DNA from 4 places in the Arthrobacter sp. TJ-265 genome. Region 4 is predicted to be linked to each of the others. Evidence: riboswitches for the same ligand, from Rfam matches in the RefSeq annotation. Region 4 holds a riboswitch; each other region holds the start of a gene.
What was found. A riboswitch is a leader RNA that binds a small molecule or an ion and turns the genes downstream of it on or off. The one in region 4 is predicted to bind S-adenosylmethionine.
Positions count from the first base shown of each region.

Region 1: it holds a riboswitch for S-adenosylmethionine, as region 4 does, so the genes downstream of both, AC4D2E_RS00100 (ABC transporter substrate-binding protein) here and AC4D2E_RS06000 (ABC transporter substrate-binding protein) in region 4, are expected to answer to the same signal.
Region 2: it holds a riboswitch for S-adenosylmethionine, as region 4 does, so the genes downstream of both, AC4D2E_RS08795 (bifunctional o-acetylhomoserine/o-acetylserine sulfhydrylase) here and AC4D2E_RS06000 (ABC transporter substrate-binding protein) in region 4, are expected to answer to the same signal.
Region 3: it holds a riboswitch for S-adenosylmethionine, as region 4 does, so the genes downstream of both, AC4D2E_RS10850 (LLM class flavin-dependent oxidoreductase) here and AC4D2E_RS06000 (ABC transporter substrate-binding protein) in region 4, are expected to answer to the same signal.

Region 1 covers NZ_JBZCND010000001.1:15,831-20,034, reverse strand. The annotation lists gene AC4D2E_RS00115 (ABC transporter permease) at 1-5, shown strand, start outside; gene yjfF (galactofuranose ABC transporter, permease protein YjfF) at 5-1,018, shown strand; gene AC4D2E_RS00105 (aminodeoxychorismate lyase) at 1,052-1,930, shown strand; SAM riboswitch class IV at 2,038-2,155, shown strand; gene AC4D2E_RS00100 (ABC transporter substrate-binding protein) at 2,326-3,240, shown strand; gene AC4D2E_RS00095 (amino acid ABC transporter permease) at 3,251-4,015, shown strand; gene AC4D2E_RS00090 (amino acid ABC transporter ATP-binding protein) at 4,012-4,204, shown strand, end outside.
Region 2 covers NZ_JBZCND010000002.1:16,025-20,228, reverse strand. The annotation lists gene AC4D2E_RS08805 (CPBP family intramembrane glutamic endopeptidase) at 152-955, shown strand; gene AC4D2E_RS08800 (VOC family protein) at 963-1,604, opposite strand; SAM riboswitch class IV at 1,782-1,897, shown strand; gene AC4D2E_RS08795 (bifunctional o-acetylhomoserine/o-acetylserine sulfhydrylase) at 1,978-3,294, shown strand; gene metX (homoserine O-acetyltransferase MetX) at 3,301-4,204, shown strand, end outside.
Region 3 covers NZ_JBZCND010000002.1:496,836-501,039, reverse strand. The annotation lists gene AC4D2E_RS10865 (SDR family NAD(P)-dependent oxidoreductase) at 1-267, shown strand, start outside; gene AC4D2E_RS10860 (hypothetical protein) at 709-927, opposite strand; gene AC4D2E_RS10855 (helix-turn-helix domain-containing protein) at 924-1,544, opposite strand; SAM riboswitch class IV at 1,766-1,878, shown strand; gene AC4D2E_RS10850 (LLM class flavin-dependent oxidoreductase) at 1,915-3,303, shown strand; gene AC4D2E_RS10845 (SDR family oxidoreductase) at 3,598-4,204, shown strand, end outside.
Region 4 covers NZ_JBZCND010000001.1:1,249,773-1,253,976, reverse strand. The annotation lists gene AC4D2E_RS06020 (hypothetical protein) at 1-416, opposite strand, end outside; gene AC4D2E_RS06015 (hypothetical protein) at 413-694, opposite strand; gene AC4D2E_RS06010 (BON domain-containing protein) at 994-1,131, shown strand; gene AC4D2E_RS06005 (hypothetical protein) at 1,454-1,738, shown strand; SAM riboswitch class IV at 1,842-1,969, shown strand; gene AC4D2E_RS06000 (ABC transporter substrate-binding protein) at 2,106-3,767, shown strand; gene AC4D2E_RS05995 (ABC transporter permease) at 3,768-4,204, shown strand, end outside.

The DNA.
Region 1 (4,204 bases), 1.2 Mb from region 4:
CCTGATGTCCGTGCTCACCCGCACCCCGGCACCGCTCGACCGCCCCCGCATGACCCGGCTGCGGGGCAAGGCGCGGTACGCCCCCACCCTCGCGACGATGGGCCTCTTCCTCGCCATGTTCGCCGCCGGCGCCGTCATGTACCCGGGGTTCCTGTCCGGGCAGGTCTTCCTCAACCTCCTGATCGACAACACGTTCCTGATCGTCCTCGCCGTCGGCATGACGTTCGTGATCCTCACCGGGGGCATCGACCTCTCCGTCGGCTCCGTCGTCGCGCTGTCCATGATGATCGCCGCCGCCCTCCTGCAGGCCGGCTGGAACCCCGCCGCGGTCATCGCCCTCGTCCTCCTGACCGGTGCCACCTTCGGCCTGCTCATGGGACTCGTGATCCAGGTCTTCGAGATCCAGCCCTTCATCGTCACCCTTGCGGGCCTGTTCCTGGCGCGGGGCCTCTGCTACGTCATCAGCGTCGATTCCATCACCGTGACCGACCCCTTCTTCACCTCCATGGCGCAGGCGAGGATCCCGCTGGTGGGGACGCTGTTCGTCTCCCCCGGCGTCGTGATCGCCCTCGTCGTGGTCGCCGTCGCGTTCTACGTGCTGCATCAGACGCGGTTCGGGCGGACCGTGTACGCGATCGGTGGCGGAGAGTCCTCGGCGCTGCTCATGGGCCTCGCCGTCCCGCGCACCAAGGTCCTCGTGTACGGGATCAGCGGACTGTGCTCCTCGATCGCCGGGATCCTCTTCTCGTTCTACAGCCTCTCGGGCTACAGCCTGGCGGCCACCGGGCTGGAACTCGACGCCATCGCGGCGGTCGTGGTGGGCGGGACGCTGCTGACGGGAGGCTACGGGTACGTGCTCGGCTCCCTCACGGGGGTGCTCGTGCTCGGTATCGTCCAGACGTTCATCTCCTACGAGGGCACGCTGAGCTCCTGGTGGACGCGCATCGTGATCGGCGCCCTGCTCCTCGTCTTCATCCTGCTGCAGAAACTCTTCACCCGGAAGGTCAGACTCACCTGAGGCCGCGGGGTTCCGGCGGCTACGCTGTGGCCCATGACTGTTCTCGTGTTCCTGGACCCGGCCCATGACGACGGCAGGGTGGCCGACGCGTCCCAGCCGCAGCTGATGGCCACCGACCTCGGCGCCACCCGCGGGGACGGCCTCTTCGAATCCCTGCTCGCCGTCGACGGAGCCCCCCGCAAGGAGCAGGCGCACCTGGCGCGCCTCGCGGCGTCGGCTGACGCCCTGGATCTGACCGTGCCCGACGCCGAGGCGTGGAGCCGCGCGATCCGCACCGGCCTGCGCGAGTTCGCGGCAGCGGAACCGGACCAGGGACACGCCGTCGTGAAGCTGGTCGCCACGCGCGGCGTCGAGGGTGCCGGGCGGGCCACGGCCTGGGTGCAGGTTTCCCGCGTGCCCGAGGCCACCCTCCGGCAGCGCGAGACGGGCCTGAAGGTCCTCTTCCTCGAGCGCGGGTACGACAGCACCGTCGCCCAGCGCGCGCCCTGGCTGCTCCTGGGGGCGAAGACCCTCTCCTACGCCGTCAACATGGCCGCCGTCCGCTACGCGAAGGCGCACGGGGCGGACGACGTCATCTTCACCTCCTCCGACGGCAAGGTGCTGGAAGGCCCGACGTCGACCGTCCTCCTCGCCTACGACCGCGACGGCCGGAAGACCCTCCTCACGCCGCAGCTCGAGAGCGGGATCCTCGCTGGGACCTCACAGAGCGCGCTGTTCGCCGCGGCGAAGGACCAGGGGTGGGAGCTCGGCTACGGACCGCTGGAACCGCACCACCTGCTCGAGGCCGACGCCGTGTGGCTGATCTCGAGTATCCGGCTCCTCGCGCCGGTGCTCTCGCTGGACGGCCAGGACCTCCGCACCTCGAGCGCGCTGACCGCCGAACTCACCGACCTCGTGGACCGCTTCGTGTAATCTCCGCCACAAAACGGCCCCTGAAGGCCCTTCTGCTACGTCAAGCGTCGGTTTTCGGCCCTCTCGTTTTGACCCGGTGCTTCGTGCTGCCCTAGCGTTTTGCCTGCAATCAAGAGTTCCAGCCCTCGGCCCTGGCCGGCTGGACAGCAACCCTCTCCCGTAGTGGGGTGCTCCAGGTGAAGATTCGGCCGCCGGGACAAGTCCCCCGGTTGGCAAGTACGGCGTCGTGCGGCCTGTCCCGGACCATTCCTCCGTGACGGCACCCGCACCCGCGCACATCCCAGAACAGTGAGCGTGTCACCCAGCAGCCTGTCCCCTCCTCGCCGTGACCCGGCGTCCCCCGCACCATCCCCGTTCCCCGCGCCTCCATCCGGGCCGGCACCTCGAAGGACATCATGAACATCTCCCGCAAGGTCCTGGCGGCATTCGCCGTCCCCTTCCTCGCCTTGACCGTCTCCTGCGGCAGCGGCAGCAGCGAGCCCACCGAGACCACGGACGCCCTGGCCGGCAGCGACCAGCAGTCGCTCGACCAGTACACGACCGAGACCACGACGCCGATCGACGAGATCGACACGGCCGAGCTCGGCCTCGTCACCGACGGCACGCTGCGCGTCGGCACGCTCTCGGACGCCCCGCCGAACATCTTCCTCGAGGACGGCGTCTTCACCGGCTACGACAACGAGCTGCTGCGCGCCATCGGCGACAAGCTGGGCCTGGAGGTCGAGTTCGCGTCCACGGACTTCTCCGCGCTCCTCGCCCAGGTGCAGAACAAGCAGTTCGACGTCGGATCCTCCTCGATCTCCACCACCGCGGAGCGCCGCGAGAACGTGGGCTTCACCAACGGCTACGACTTCGGCTACATGGCCGTCGTCACGAAGAACGGCTCCTCGGTCACAGGCTTCGACTCGCTCTCGGAGAGCACCCGCATCGGCGTGGTCCAGGGCACCGTCCAGGACGACTACGTCTCCAACACCCTCGGTCTCGAGCCGGTGCGCTTCCCCGACTACAACACCGTCTACGCGAACGTGAAGAACGGGCAGGTGGACGCCTGGGTGGCCCCGTCGCAGCAGGCCACCGGTCAGGTGAAGGAGGGCGACGACACGACGATCGCCGAGACCATCATCAACACCGAGAACTTCACCGCGTACGCCGTGAACAGCGACAACCAGCCGCTCATCGACGCCCTCAATGCGGGCCTCGACGCCGTCGTCGCCGACGGCACGTGGACCGAGCTCACCGAGGAGTGGTACCCGGACCGCGAGATGCCCTCCGACTGGAAGCCCGGCAGCAAAGCCGTGGAAGTAAAGTAGCGGTCCCTGCATGGATGCCCTCGAACAGCTCGGGAAGACGTTCTTCGACTGGGAGGCGATGGCGGCTGTCCTGCCGGACCTCCTGACCGTCGGCCTGCCGAACACCATCATGCTCGCCCTGGCGTCGGGGATCATCGGGACGATCGTCGGGATGATCCTCGCCGTCATGGGGATCTCACGCAACCGCGTGCTGCGGTGGATCGCCCGCGTCTACACGGACATCTTCCGCGGGCTACCCGCCGTCGTGATCATCCTGCTCATCGGCCTCGGGCTCGGCCCGATCCTCCGGGAGATCACGGGCAGCACGAGCCCGTACCCGCTGGGCATCCTCGCCCTCTCGCTGATCGCCTCGGCCTACATCGGTGAGATCTTCCGCTCCGGCATCCAGAGCGTGGAGAAGGGACAGCTGGAGGCGTCGCGTGCCCTCGGCTTCAGCTACAGCTCGTCGATGCAGCTCGTCGTGATCCCCCAGGGCGTGCGGCGCGTGCTGCCGGCCCTGGTGAACCAGTTCATCTCGCTCATCAAGGAGTCCTCGCTCATCTACTTCATCGGCCTCGTGGCCAGTGAGCGCGAACTCTTCCGGGTGGGCAACGACGCCGCGAGCAACACCGGCAACCTGTCACCGCTCATCGCTGCCGGCGTGCTCTACCTGTGCCTGACCATCCCGCTCACGCACCTGGTCAACTTCATCGACAACCGGCTGCGCGTGGGCAGGAAGCAGAAGCCCGAACCGGATGAACTGGCCGCAAGGATCGGCGAAGGAGCGAAGGCGTGAAGACACAAGAATCAGGGACCCTGACGGGCAGGAACCTGCACCTGTCCTTCGGCTCCAACCACGTGCTGCGGGGGATCGACCTGCACGTGGAGCAGGGCACGACGGCGTCGGTCATCGGCCCCTCCGGGTCCGGCAAGTCCACCCTCCTGCGCGTCCTGAACCGGCTGATCGAACCTGATCAGGGAGACA
Region 2 (4,204 bases), on a different contig from region 4:
CATCCTGCGTCCACGGTAGGCCTGATGGAGGCGATCAAAAAGACCCAATCGGGTGACGTAATCCGCGGCTCGGGGTGGCGCATCTCTATCGCCTGACCGACGACGACGGGATCCGGGGACAGGCCGTCCTTCCCGCTGGCAGGATAGCGTCATGACTGCCGAGTCCTCGTCCTCCACCGTCCCGTCCGCAGCGGGAGGTTCCGTGGATCCGCTCCCGAGGCGGCGGATCACCGCAGAACTGCTGATCGTCTTCGGGCTCTCCCTGGGGCAGTCCGGCGTGTACGCCGTCGTGAGCCTCGCGGACAAGCTCACGCGGGGACCCCTCGCGGGCCAGACCACCACCCTGAACCCGGTGCTGAACGAGCGCGAGTACTTCGACCTCGCCTACCAGCTCCTGGACATCCTCTTCGCGCTGATGCCCGTGGCCCTGGTCCTGTTCCTGCTCAGCGGTCCCGGCGTCTCGGCCGTCCGGCGCCTGGGCCTCACCTTCGAGCAGCCGCTGCGCACCGTCGGTTTCGGGGTGGGGCTCGCCGCGATCATCGCCGTCGGAACGCTCGGGGTGTACGCGGGAGGCCGCGCGCTCGGCATCACGACGGCGCTCGTGCCGGCCGCGCTCGACGACCACTGGTGGACCATCCCGGTACTCGTGCTGTCCGCGCTCCGGCACGCGGTGCTCGAGGAGGTCATCGTGGTCGGGTACCTGTTCATCCGCCTGCGGGACCTCGGCTGGTCCACCCCCGCAATCATCATCACGAGTGCCCTCATCCGGGGCAGCTACCACCTCTACCAGGGGTTCGGGCCGTTCATCGGGAACGTGCTGATGGGCCTGCTGTTCGCCTGGTTCTACACGCGGACACGGCGGGTCATGCCGCTCGTGATCGCCCACGCGCTCATCGACATCACGGGCTTCGTCGGCTACGCCCTGCTCGGGCCGGCCCTGGGGATCGGCACGTGACCGGAGCCTAGATCTCGACGCGACCGCTGTCGGTCTCGAACGTCACCGACATGACCCCGGGCGTCCCGTTGGGGGCGATCCACTGGACCTGCACGCCGTCGAGCGTCCTCTCGACGTCCGTCCCGAGCCAGTCGGTCACCCGCTCGGACGAGCCGGCGATGGTGAGGCAGTCCAGCTTCACCGAGGCGGGGCGGGCCTTCGAGGGGTGGAGGTCCTCCGTGCCGTCGTCCCAGCGGAGCAGGTAGGGGACCTGGGGGTCCGCGATGAGTCCCTTGATGCCGATCTGCTGCCAGGTGAGCTCCTGGCCGTCCGGGAACTTCCGGTTGCCGGGCACCGCGCTGCGCCCGAGGCGCTCCTCGAACGGTGCCAGATCGTCGACGGCGACGCACCAGCCCATCCAGCCTCCGCCGGCCTCGGAGCGGGCGCGGACGGCCTGGCCGAACGGAGCCTTGTCCGACGCCGGGTGGTTCAGCACCTCGACGACCTCCAAATACTGGCCGTTGACCAGGGGGAAGATCATGTTGCGGGTGCCGAAGCGGGGGTGCACACCACCCTTCACCGGCTCCACGCCGAGCTTGGCCGAGATTCGATCGGCCGTCGCGGCAAGTCCATCGGGTTCGCAGGCATAAGATACATGGTCCAGGCGCATGCGGCTATCTTGGCACTAAGTGATCTGGGTCTCGACTAAGGCTTGCCTTACTCCCGGGAGCGTGTCCTGGGAGCCGGTCGGGAGCCGACGTCGGGCGTACCGGGAGCGAACCCTCGGGCGGCTTCACGGAGGGTCACACGGTTGCCGGATCCGCCCGGATCGGTTTACATGAATGCAGGTCATGAGTGCCAGCACACAGCCCCGGCTTGCTGGCCGGCAACCCTCCAACCGCGGTGGGGTGCCCCGGGTGAAGACCAGGTCCGGCGCCCATCGGCGTCGTTCAAGCGCGGGCTCCTGCGGGGTCCGGTCTCCCGGAGCGGCGTCCACCGGCCGGAGCATCGGACAGGCGGAGCCCCTGATCAGAGGGAACACCATGTCCGACGATTGGTCCTTTGAAACACGCCAGATCCACGCCGGCCAGGTGCCGGATGCCACCACAGGGGCGCGTGCGCTCCCCATCTACCAGACGACGTCGTTCGTCTTCCCGAGCGCGGAGAGCGCCGCGAACCGGTTCGCCCTGACCGAACTCGAGCCCATCTACACGCGGATCGGCAACCCGACCCAAGAGGTCGTGGAGACCCGCATCGCGAGCCTCGAAGGCGGCGTCGGCGCGCTCCTGCTGGCCTCCGGCCAGGCCGCCGAGACGTTCGCCGTGCTGAACATCGCGGAGGCGGGGGACCACATCGTGGCCAGCCCCAGCCTCTACGGCGGCACCTACAACCTCTTCAAGCACACGCTGAAGAAGTTCGGGATCGAGACCACGTTCGTCGAGGACCCGGACGACCTCGGGCAGTGGCGCGCGGCACTCCGGCCGAACACCAAGCTCTTCTTCGGCGAGGTGGTCTCCAATCCGCGGCAGGACGTCCTCGACATCGAGGGCATCAGCGCCGTCGCCCACGAGCACGGCATCCCGCTGATCGTCGACAACACGCTGTCCACGCCGTACCTGATCCGGCCCATCGAGTGGGGAGCGGACATCGTGGTGCACTCGGCCACCAAGTACCTAGGCGGGCACGGCAACGCCATCGCCGGGGTCATCGTGGACTCGGGCAACTTCGACTTCGCGCAGGACCCCGAACGGTTCCCGGGCTTCAACACGCCGGACGAGAGCTATCAGGGGCTCGTGTACGCCCGCGATCTCGGGGTGGGCAGTGCGCTGGGCGCCAACCTCGCCTACATCCTCAAGGCCCGCGTCCAGCTGCTCCGCGATCTCGGCTCTGCCGTCTCCCCGTTCAACGCCTTCCTGATCGCCCAGGGACTGGAGACCCTCAGCCTGCGCATGGAACGCCACGTGCAGAACGCGCAGGCGGTCGCCGAGTGGCTGGAGGGACACGACGACGTCGAGCGCGTCACCTACGCGGGGCTCTCCTCGAGTCCGTGGTACGAGCGCGGGAGGAAGTACGGACCCAACGGCACGGGGGCGATCGTGAGCTTCGACATCGCCGGAGGGCTGGAGGCGGGGAAGCGCTTCGTCGACGGCCTCGAACTGCTCTCGCACGTCGCGAACGTGGGCGACGTCCGCTCGCTGGTCATCCACCCCGCGTCCACGACGCACAGCCAGCTCGGGGCGGAGGCGCAGCTCACCGCGGGCGTCCGGCCTGGCCTGGTGCGGCTGTCCGTCGGCGTCGAGAACATCACCGACATCCTCGCCGATCTGGATGCGGGCTTCCGCGCCGCCAAGGGAGCCTGACCGTTCGTGACCACGTACCCTCCTGCTCCGCTGCCCGCATGGACCGACGACGCACCTCCCCAGGGGGACGGGCTGCTCCGTGTCGCGTCGATCGGGCCGCTGGTCCTCGAGACCGGGGGTGAGCTGCCCGACGTCCAGCTGGCGTTCGAGACCTGGGGCCGGCTGGACCGGGACGGCTCCAACGCCGTCCTCGTGCAGCACGCCCTGACCGGCAGCTCGCACGTGGCCCGTGGCGCCTCGGAGGAGGAGGGCTGGTGGGACTCGCTCGTGGGCCCCGGCCGCACGGTGGACACCGACCGCTACTTCGTGGTGGCCGTCAACATGCTGGGAGGCTGCTACGGCTCGACGGGGCCGGCCAGCCTGGCACCCGACGGCGAACCCTGGGGTGCGCGGTTCCCCTTCGTCACCATCCGCGACGCCGTCCGCGCGGAGGGCCTGCTCGCCGACCAGCTCGGTATCCGGCGCTGGCACTCCGTGCTCGGCGGGTCGATGGGCGGCGCCCGGGCCCTCGAATGGGCACTCATGTACCCGCAGCGGGTGGAGCGGTGCGCCGTCATCGCCTGCACTGCCGCCAGTTCGGCCGAACAGATAGCGTTCGCCCAGGCACAGCTGCAGGCCATCCGGCTCGACCCCGCCTACCGCGGCGGCGACTACTACGGCGGCCCGCATCCGGAGGCGGGCCTCGGTATCGCGCGGCGGATCGCGCACATCACCTACCGCGCGGAGCAGGAACTGGAAGCACGCTTCGGTCGCGCGGAGCAGGACGCCGAGCAGCCCCTCGGGGCCGTCCTGCCCGCCGACCGGGGCCGCTACCGGGTGGAGAGCTACCTCGACCACCAGGCCGACAAGCTCGTGGACCGCTTCGACGCCAACAGCTACGTGATCCTCACCGAGGCGCTGATGAGCCACG
Region 3 (4,204 bases), on a different contig from region 4:
CTCCACTCCATGACCCAGTCTCTCGCCGTAGCGCTCGCTCCCCGCGGAATCCTCGCGGCCGCCGTCGCACCGGGGTTCGTCGAGACCGACATGGGCAGAACCGTGCTCGACGGTCCGGGTGGTGACGCGGTGCGCGCACAGAGTCCGTTCAACCGTGTCGCGACGCCGGAAGAGGTGGCGCAGACGGTCGCCTGGCTCGCAATCGATGCTCCGCTCTGGGTCAGCGGCACCGTGGTGGACGTCAACGGGGCGTCCTACCTGCGGTAGTCGGCGCGGTGTGTCCGGCCGGCGGGAGGCGCCGGGGTGCGTCCTACTGCGGGAGTTGTCGGGGTGCGTCCTACCTGCGGTGGTTGTCGCTATGCGTCTGACCCGCGGGAGGCGCCGGGGCGGGTCCTACCTGCGGTGATCGGCGCGGTGTGTCCGGCCTGCGGGAGGCACCGGGGCGGGTCCTACCTGCGGTGGTCGTCGCGATGCGTCTGACCCGCGGGAGGCGCCGGACGGGTCCTACCTGCGGTGGTTGTCGCGGTGCGTCCGGCCTGTGGTGGTTGGAGCGGTGTGTCCGGCCTGCGGGCGCCGGGGTGCGTCCTGTCTTCGGTGGTCGCCGAAGTGCGTTTGGAGGAGGCAGTTACCGCCTGCCCGGAAGGCCGTTATCACCGTGGTGCGGTCCGACGAGGGTGGTCGTCCCGGAGGACGATACCCGCAGCGCGGCTAGAGGAGATGGATGCCGCTGTGGGCGAGGGCTTGCAGGTCGGACCTGCGCTCGAGGTGGCGGTGGAAGAGCTCCCCGTTGGTACCGTCCGCGGAGGCCAGAGACGATCCTGCTGCGATGAAGGCGGTGCCCAGGCGGATGAGCGTCCGGGACGCGAGACCTCCCCGGGGTGGGCCGGCGAGCGCCGGGTAGCCGGCGTGAAGGGCTGTGCTGGTCATGACGACTCCTGCAGGTCGATGAGGGGGAAGGCGTTGAAGTGGATCTGGACGGGGCGGGTTGCCGGGGTGCCCGGCTCGGAGCGGTAGGCGTCGAGCTTCTCGCGAAGGATCTCGCTCATGTCGAGGGCGAGGGCGGCGAGTTGGTCCGCCGTCAGGTGGGCGTTCATCGTTGCGATCACGGCTGCGTCCGCCCATTCGGGTGGGACGGACTCGGAGCCACTGGCCATGAAGGTGGCGAGTGCCTCGGACCGGCCGCGTTCGAACTGGCGGTTCACCTGCCGCGCGGCTTCCCGTGTGGTGGGGTCCTGCTCGAGTTCGGGAGTGCTGAGGGTCAGGGACCCCCGGGGCCGTTCCCACCACCGCTCACGGGCGGACCCGCGATCCGCCACCTCCCGGACGAGCCCGTAACGCGCCAGCTGCCTCAGGTGGTAGCTCGTAGCCCCACTCGACTCGCCGATGCGTTTGCCGATGCTGCTCGCGGTCTGCGGCCCGTAGCTGGACAGGACCTCGAGCAGCTGGATCCTGAGGGGGTGAGCGAGGGCCTTGAGTGCTGCCCCGTCGACGACGCGGTCGCCGTCGTTGGCGGGCTGTCTTCCACTGCCGTTGGCTTCATCCATGACATCAGTGTGCCATTGCAAAGAACTATTTGCAATGGTTTCTTTGCGCTTCCTGTTGTTCTCTTCGCTCAGTGCGCACTACCGCCGTCGGGCATTCGCCGGACAGGGGATATTCGCGGTGCGGCAGGTGCTGGCCGGGCATCGGGGAGGCTGGACGCGTGACGCGCGGTGACGACGGCGGGTGGACGGCGGCGTCTCGGCCCACTTACGCTCGTGAGCAGAATCAAGAGCTCCAACGCAAAACCCTGGTTCGTTGGACGGCAACCCTCTCGCTGTAGTGGGGTGCCCCAGGTGAGGATTCGGCCGGCACAGGCAGTGCGGGCAAGTATGGCGCTTCCGCCACGGCAGTGCCCCGACATGAGGAATCTTCATGCCCACATCACCGCGCCGTATCCGCTTCAACGCTTTCGACATGAACTGCGTAGGTCATCAGTCGCCGGGGCTGTGGCGCCACCCCGACGACCAGTCGTGGCGCTACAAGGACCTGAGCTACTGGGCCGATCTGGCGAAGACCCTCGAGAAGGGCTTGTTCGACGGCGTCTTCATCGCCGATGTCCTCGGCACGTACGACGTCTACGGCGGGTCCAACGAGGCCACCCTGCGGCAGGGGACGCAGACGCCGGTCAACGACCCGTTCCTGCTCGTCTCCGCGATGGCGCTCGTCACCGAGCACCTCGGGTTCGGCGTCACGGCAGGCACCGCCTACGAGCACCCCTATCCCTTCGCGCGCCGGCTCTCCACGCTGGACCATCTCACCAAGGGGCGGGTCGGCTGGAACGTGGTGACCGGGTATCTTCCTTCTGCCGCACGCAACATGGGCCAGGAGGACCAGCTCGAGCACGATGCGCGTTACGACCACGCGGATGAGTACCTCGAGGTCCTCTACAAGCTGCTCGAGGGGTCCTGGGAGGACGACGCCGTGGTCCGCGACCGCGAGACGGGCGTCTTCACGGATCCGGCCAAGGTCCACGACATCGACCATGACGGCAAGTACTTCAAGGTGCCGGGGATCCATCTCAGCGAGCCGTCACCGCAGCGGACGCCGGTCATCTTCCAGGCCGGCGCGTCCTCCCGTGGCATCGCCTTCGCGGCCGGCAACGCGGAAGCGGTGTTCGTCGCTGCACCCACGAAGGAGCGGCTGAAGGACGTGGCGAGGAAGATCCGGGATGCCGTCGAAGCCGAGGGTCGTGACCGCTACTCGGTGCGGATCTATACGCTGCTCACCGTCATCACGGACGAGACGGAGGAGAAGGCCCAGGCCAAGCACGCCGACTACCAGCAGTACGTCAGCTACGAGGGAGCCCTCGTGCTCGTCTCGGGGTGGTTGGGCGTGGATCTCTCCGTCTACGACCCGGACGAGCCGCTCGGCAACGTCAAGTCCAACGCCATCCAGTCCGCCGTGGCCAACTTCCAGAAGGTGAACGACGACGGCTCGCCGTGGACCGTGCGGGACATCGCCGAGTCGGCGGGGATCGGTGGGCTCGGTCCGCGCATCGTCGGCTCGGGTGTGCAGGTCGCCAATGAACTCCAGGCGTGGGTCGAGGAGACCGACGTCGACGGCTTCAACCTCGCCTATGCAATCACCCCGGGGACTTTCGAGGACATCATCGAGTTCGTCGTGCCGGAGCTGCAGAAGCGTGGTGCGTATCCGACGGAGTACACGGAAGGGACATTGCGGCAGAAGCTGTTCGGGAAGGGCGATCGTCTGCCCGAGGAGCATCGCGGTGCGCGGTACCGACTCCAGACGATCCGCCCCTGACGCATCGGTTGATCGGTCGCTGACGCCTCCGCGGGTGTGGTGCCAAGGTGTCGGTCGGGTTCGCCGCTTTCGCGTCGGCTATTGACGCCTCGCTGGGTCCCGCACCGGCAGTCCGGCCCGTCCGGTCGGACGTGTCAGCAGGGTCCCGAGGTGTCCTGAGCATTGGCGGCGGTCCTGGGGAATAGGCCTGCGCTGGCGGCGGAACACCCGCAGGAAGGTGGCCAGCCCGAGGTGCGGGGACTAGCGTCGAAGACAAGGTATCCGACGATCAGTCATTCGACAGAAGGAGTTCCCATGTCACGCGTAGCCATCATCGGTGGGCACGGAAAAGTAGCCCTGCACCTCACGAAGATCCTCACGAGCCAGGGTCACCAGGTCAGTTCGATCTTCCGCAACCAGGACCATGCCGGCGATGTCGAGCAGGCGGGCGCGACCCCCGTGGTCGCTGACGTCTCCGAGTTGTCGGTGGCGCAGATGACTGAAGTCTTCCGTGGCCACGACGCCGTCGTCTGGTCTGCCGGTGCAGGTGGCGCGAGCCCTGAGGCAACGTATGCCGTGGATCGTGACGCGGCGATTCGTTCGATGGACGCTGCCCAGGAAGCGTCGGTGGGCCGTTATGTCATGGTGTCCTACCTCGGGGCACGCAAGGACCACGGAGTCCCCGAGGACAACGGCTTTTTCCACTATGCCGAATCGAAGGCTGCGGCTGATGAGCACCTGCGCAACTCGGAACTGGCCTGGACCATCCTCCAGCCCGGAGTTCTCACGACCGATCCGGGAACCGGCATGATCGAGGTGTCTGCCGAGCCGCAGCAGGACTCGGTGGCCCGCGAGGACGTCGCGCTCGTGGCCGCAGTCGTGCTTGGCAACCTCGGCACAGTGGACAAGACCATCCAGTTCA
Region 4 (4,204 bases):
GGTATGACCCCCAGAGGGAAGGGCGCGGGTGCGGTCCCCTGCGCGGTCAGACGCGCGGTGATCGACTCGGAGCGAAGATCGGTCCGCACCGAGTCCCAGGCCTGCGCTTCGCTCAGGTCGAGAACGACGTTCGTTCCCGGTGACAGGGTGGCTGCCCGTCTCACCACGAGGTCGAGGGCGTGCAGATTGACCGCAGACACGCAGCCGTGCACGAGGATCTGCACGATGTGCGCTTCGGCGTCGGCGCTGACGAGGATCTTGAGCTTCCGGTTGGAGGCCGAGGGGTGCATCGCCATCGCGCGCCGCCGCATCGTCTCCTCGGACTCGGCACCGAGGGCAGTGGTCCCTCCCCGACGGTAGGCGGTCCTCGCCGATCCCCGGGTCACACCGCCGGCCGCGATTGGACGCCGCCTCACCGGTCCAGCATCTCTGCGTGGTCGTCCCATCGGATGCTGCCCTGCCCATCCGCGCTGTACCCGCCGAGTTCCTGTGCCCGACGACGCGCCTTCAGGAACACGAGCTCCTCGCCGGAGAACCAGTACTCCCCGTGGTCGTCCGCGTGCAGGCTCTCGCCGATGCTTGCTTCCACCCGATTCACCAGAGTGCGCGGCAGGACCAGGCATCCCGGGTTCGCGAGAACCCACTGCTGCACTCCAGGATCGATCCTCGTCCAAATTGAACTGATGTTGGTCACTGTGCGAACCTCTCGGATCGGTGTCTCGCTTTGCACGAACATCACACGCGAGTCATCAACCGACTACTAGGGCCTAAAGTCCCATCCGGCGTCGTCCTCCGCCCGGACCTGCGGGCCGGGACGGCCGGGGAAGGACCTTGGACCCTGCACGGGAACCGGTGCCCGGCGCACAGTGGACGGATGACGACGTCGGTCGACAACCACCTCGTCGAGGATGTAGGAGGACGCGGGGCAAGTAGTCCCGCATCACTCGAGGATCTGCTGCGCCGCGCGGCCGACTGCGCGTTCTGGACATCACCGTGACGGCGGGCATCGTGGTGCTTTCCGGAATCGCCGTGCGCCGCGAAGACAAGTCACGCGCAGGCTTCGCCTGCTGGTGCGACCCGGCCGTCCGCGCCGTCTACAACAACCTGACCGTCTCCTCGGGACCCACCTGACCACCTCACGCGACGCCTGACACGCCAGCCGATGGGGCACAGCGGCCCTGCATGCCCTCCGTGGCGCGGCCCAGGATGACGCGCATGCACATCGGCCGCCGCGCAGATCATCGCGACGTCCTATTCCTACTGGTGGGTGGGATCGTCCTCGCCCCGACGGCGGGACCCCTCACCGAGGACGAGGTCCTCGCGCCGAGGTCGCGGGGACCGCGATCGCCGTCGGCAAACGCCGCTTCGTGGAAGGCATCGTCGGGCGCGTCCCGGACACTCCCCTGGCACCGGGGGAAACCGCCGTCTACGTGGGGCGCCGGGATCGGCGGAGGTGATCATCACCGTCGACGACCTCGCGAAAGTCACAGAGGCCGTGATCATCGGCAAGCGGACCCTGCGCATAGCGCTGCAGAGCATCGGCATCGGCATCGCCCTGAGCCTCGTGTTGATGACGGGCGCCGCCCGGGGACTCGTCCCCCCACTGGCCGGCGCGTTCGGCCAGGAGGGCATCGATCTCCTGACCATCCTCTACGCGCTGCGCGCGGCACGGGCCCCAGGGACCGGTGCCCGCAGCACGCGGCGACATCTGCCGGCGGGCCGACGCTTCCGATCGTGATACCCGGCCTTATCCCCGGGCGCGGCCGGGCCCGCGCATAGTCGTAGTCACATAACTTCTTGTTGACCGAATCGATCGAGGGGCATGCTTATAGTAATTGCAGCTTCAAGAGACGCGGTCGCCAAGCTCCGACTAGGCCGCGCACCAACCCCATGTTCGTGGGTGGTTCGGATGACGAAGCGGCCTTCGCCTTGGCACTCAGTGCCGGTCCGGCGCGGGCAAGAGCACTTCGAAAGGCACTCATCATGAGCTGTACCGCCTTCCCCTAGCAGGATCCCGGCGCCTTCTGCGCGTCTTCCCCTTTTCTTCCCATTCCCTGCGTAATGCGCTGTGCGTTGCGCCGGAACGCCTTTCCGAGGAATTCTCCATGAATGCATCCGTACTTTGTCCTGCCCGAAATCGAAACTACTTCGGACATGTCACCGCCCTGTCCGCCGTCGGCCTCCTCGCCCTCCTGACCGGTTGCGCCGGGCCGGCGAGCCCGTCCGCCGTCACCGACGGCGAGCCGGTGGCCGGCGGCGTCCTCGACGTGTCCATCTCGGCCGAGCCGGGGTGCCTCGACGGGCACGGCATCTCGGCGACGCAGCAACAGTTCCTGGGGCGCCTGATCTACGACAACGTGGTGACCCTCGACGAGAACGGGGAGATCGCGCCGTACCTCGCGGAGTCCTGGGAGGTCTCGGAGGACGGCAAGACGTACACGTTCCGCCTGAAGCAGGGCGTCACCTTCAGCGACGGCTCCCCCTGGAACGCGGAGGTCCTCGGGCAGAACTTCGAGCACATGAGGGACCCCGCCACGAAGTCGCCCCTCGCCGCCGCGTACATCGCCCCGTACGTGGACGGCACCGTGATCGACGAGTACACCTTCGAAGCGCACCTCGCGTACCCCTACACGCCGTTCCTCTACACGCTCGCGCAGTCCTGGCTCGGCATGAACTCGGGCAAGGCCATCTCCGAGTCCCCCGAGACGCTGTGCCAGGAGCCGATCGGCACCGGTCCCTTCACCGTCGCCGACTACAAGCCTGGCCAGAGCATCAGCTACACCAAACGGGACGGCTACGACTGGGCGCCGGAATGGCTGGACGGTGACGGCGAAGCGCACCTCGACGGTGTGGAGGTCACCCTCGTCAGCGAACCCGTCATCCGCCACCAGTCCCTCGTCTCGGGGCAGTACGACCTGACCGAGAACCTCGCGCCGCAGAACGCCGCCGCGGTCCAGGCGGACCCGGACTTCACCTACGAGAACCTGCCCCGCACCGGCAGCCCCTACGTGCTGAGCTTCAACCTCGACCGGGCGCCGTTCGACGACCTCGCGGTCCGCCAGGCGTTCGCCGCCGCCGTGGACACGGGAGCCGTCACGGAGAGCCTCGGCTTCGGCACCTACACCCCGATCGACGGCTTCCTGTCGAAGGAGAGCAAGTACTACGACCCGTCCGTGGAGGGCGTGCTGACCCACGACCCCGAGCGGGCGAACCAGCTGCTCGACGACGCCGGCTGGACCGGGCGGGACGACGAGGGCTTCCGCACGCGGGACGGGAAGCGGCTCACGGTCGAGGTGCCCACGGTGGAGAGTTCCACGCCGAGCCCGCTGCTCGTGCAGCTCCAGGGTGAGGCGCGGAAGGTCGGCTTCGACCTCCAGATCATCCAGCTCCCCCAGGCGCAGCTCACCGAACTCCGCTACGCCGGCGACTACGACGCCCTGGCCGGGGTGTGGCACACCAACACCACCGACGTCCTGTTCATCCGCTACCACTCCTCCGAGATCACAGGTGAGCGGATCGGTCAGAACTCCTCGTACGTGAACGACCCGCAGCTCGACGCGCTGCTCTCCGCGGCCCGTGAGGCCGATGACGGACCCGCCGCCGAGGAGGCGTACTCGAAGGCGCAGCACCGGCTGCTCGAGATCGTGCCCGGCGTGCCGCTCTACGAGAATCCGAGCCAGTTCGCCTACGCGAACACCCTGCACGACGTCGCCGTGGACACCTCCCACCCGGTGCCGGTCCTCACGTACGCCTGGAAGGCCGAGTAGATGGCCGTGCTCCGGCGCGTCCTCACGCGGCTCGCCGTCGGGATCGGTGTCCTCTGGGGAGCCGCGACGCTGACGTTCCTCGCGGTCTACCTGATCCCGGGCGACACGGCGCTGCTGATCCTCGGAGGACCCGATGCACGGCCCACCGCCGAGACGCTCGCGCAGGTCCGTGCCGACTACCTGCTCGACCAGCCCTTCATCGTCCAGTACGGCAGCTACCTCGGGAACCTCCTCCAGGGGGACCTCGGACAGTCCTACCGGTTGCGCCTGCCCGTCACGGAAGCCATCGGGCAGCAGATCGGCGCGACGGCGGCGCTCGCTGCGGCCGCCGTCGTCGTGGCCCTGCCGCTGACGTTCGCGGTCGCGATCCTGTCCGCGCACCGGGCCCCCTGGATCCGGTCGATCGTCTCCGGCATCGAAGTGGTCTTCGCGGCGAC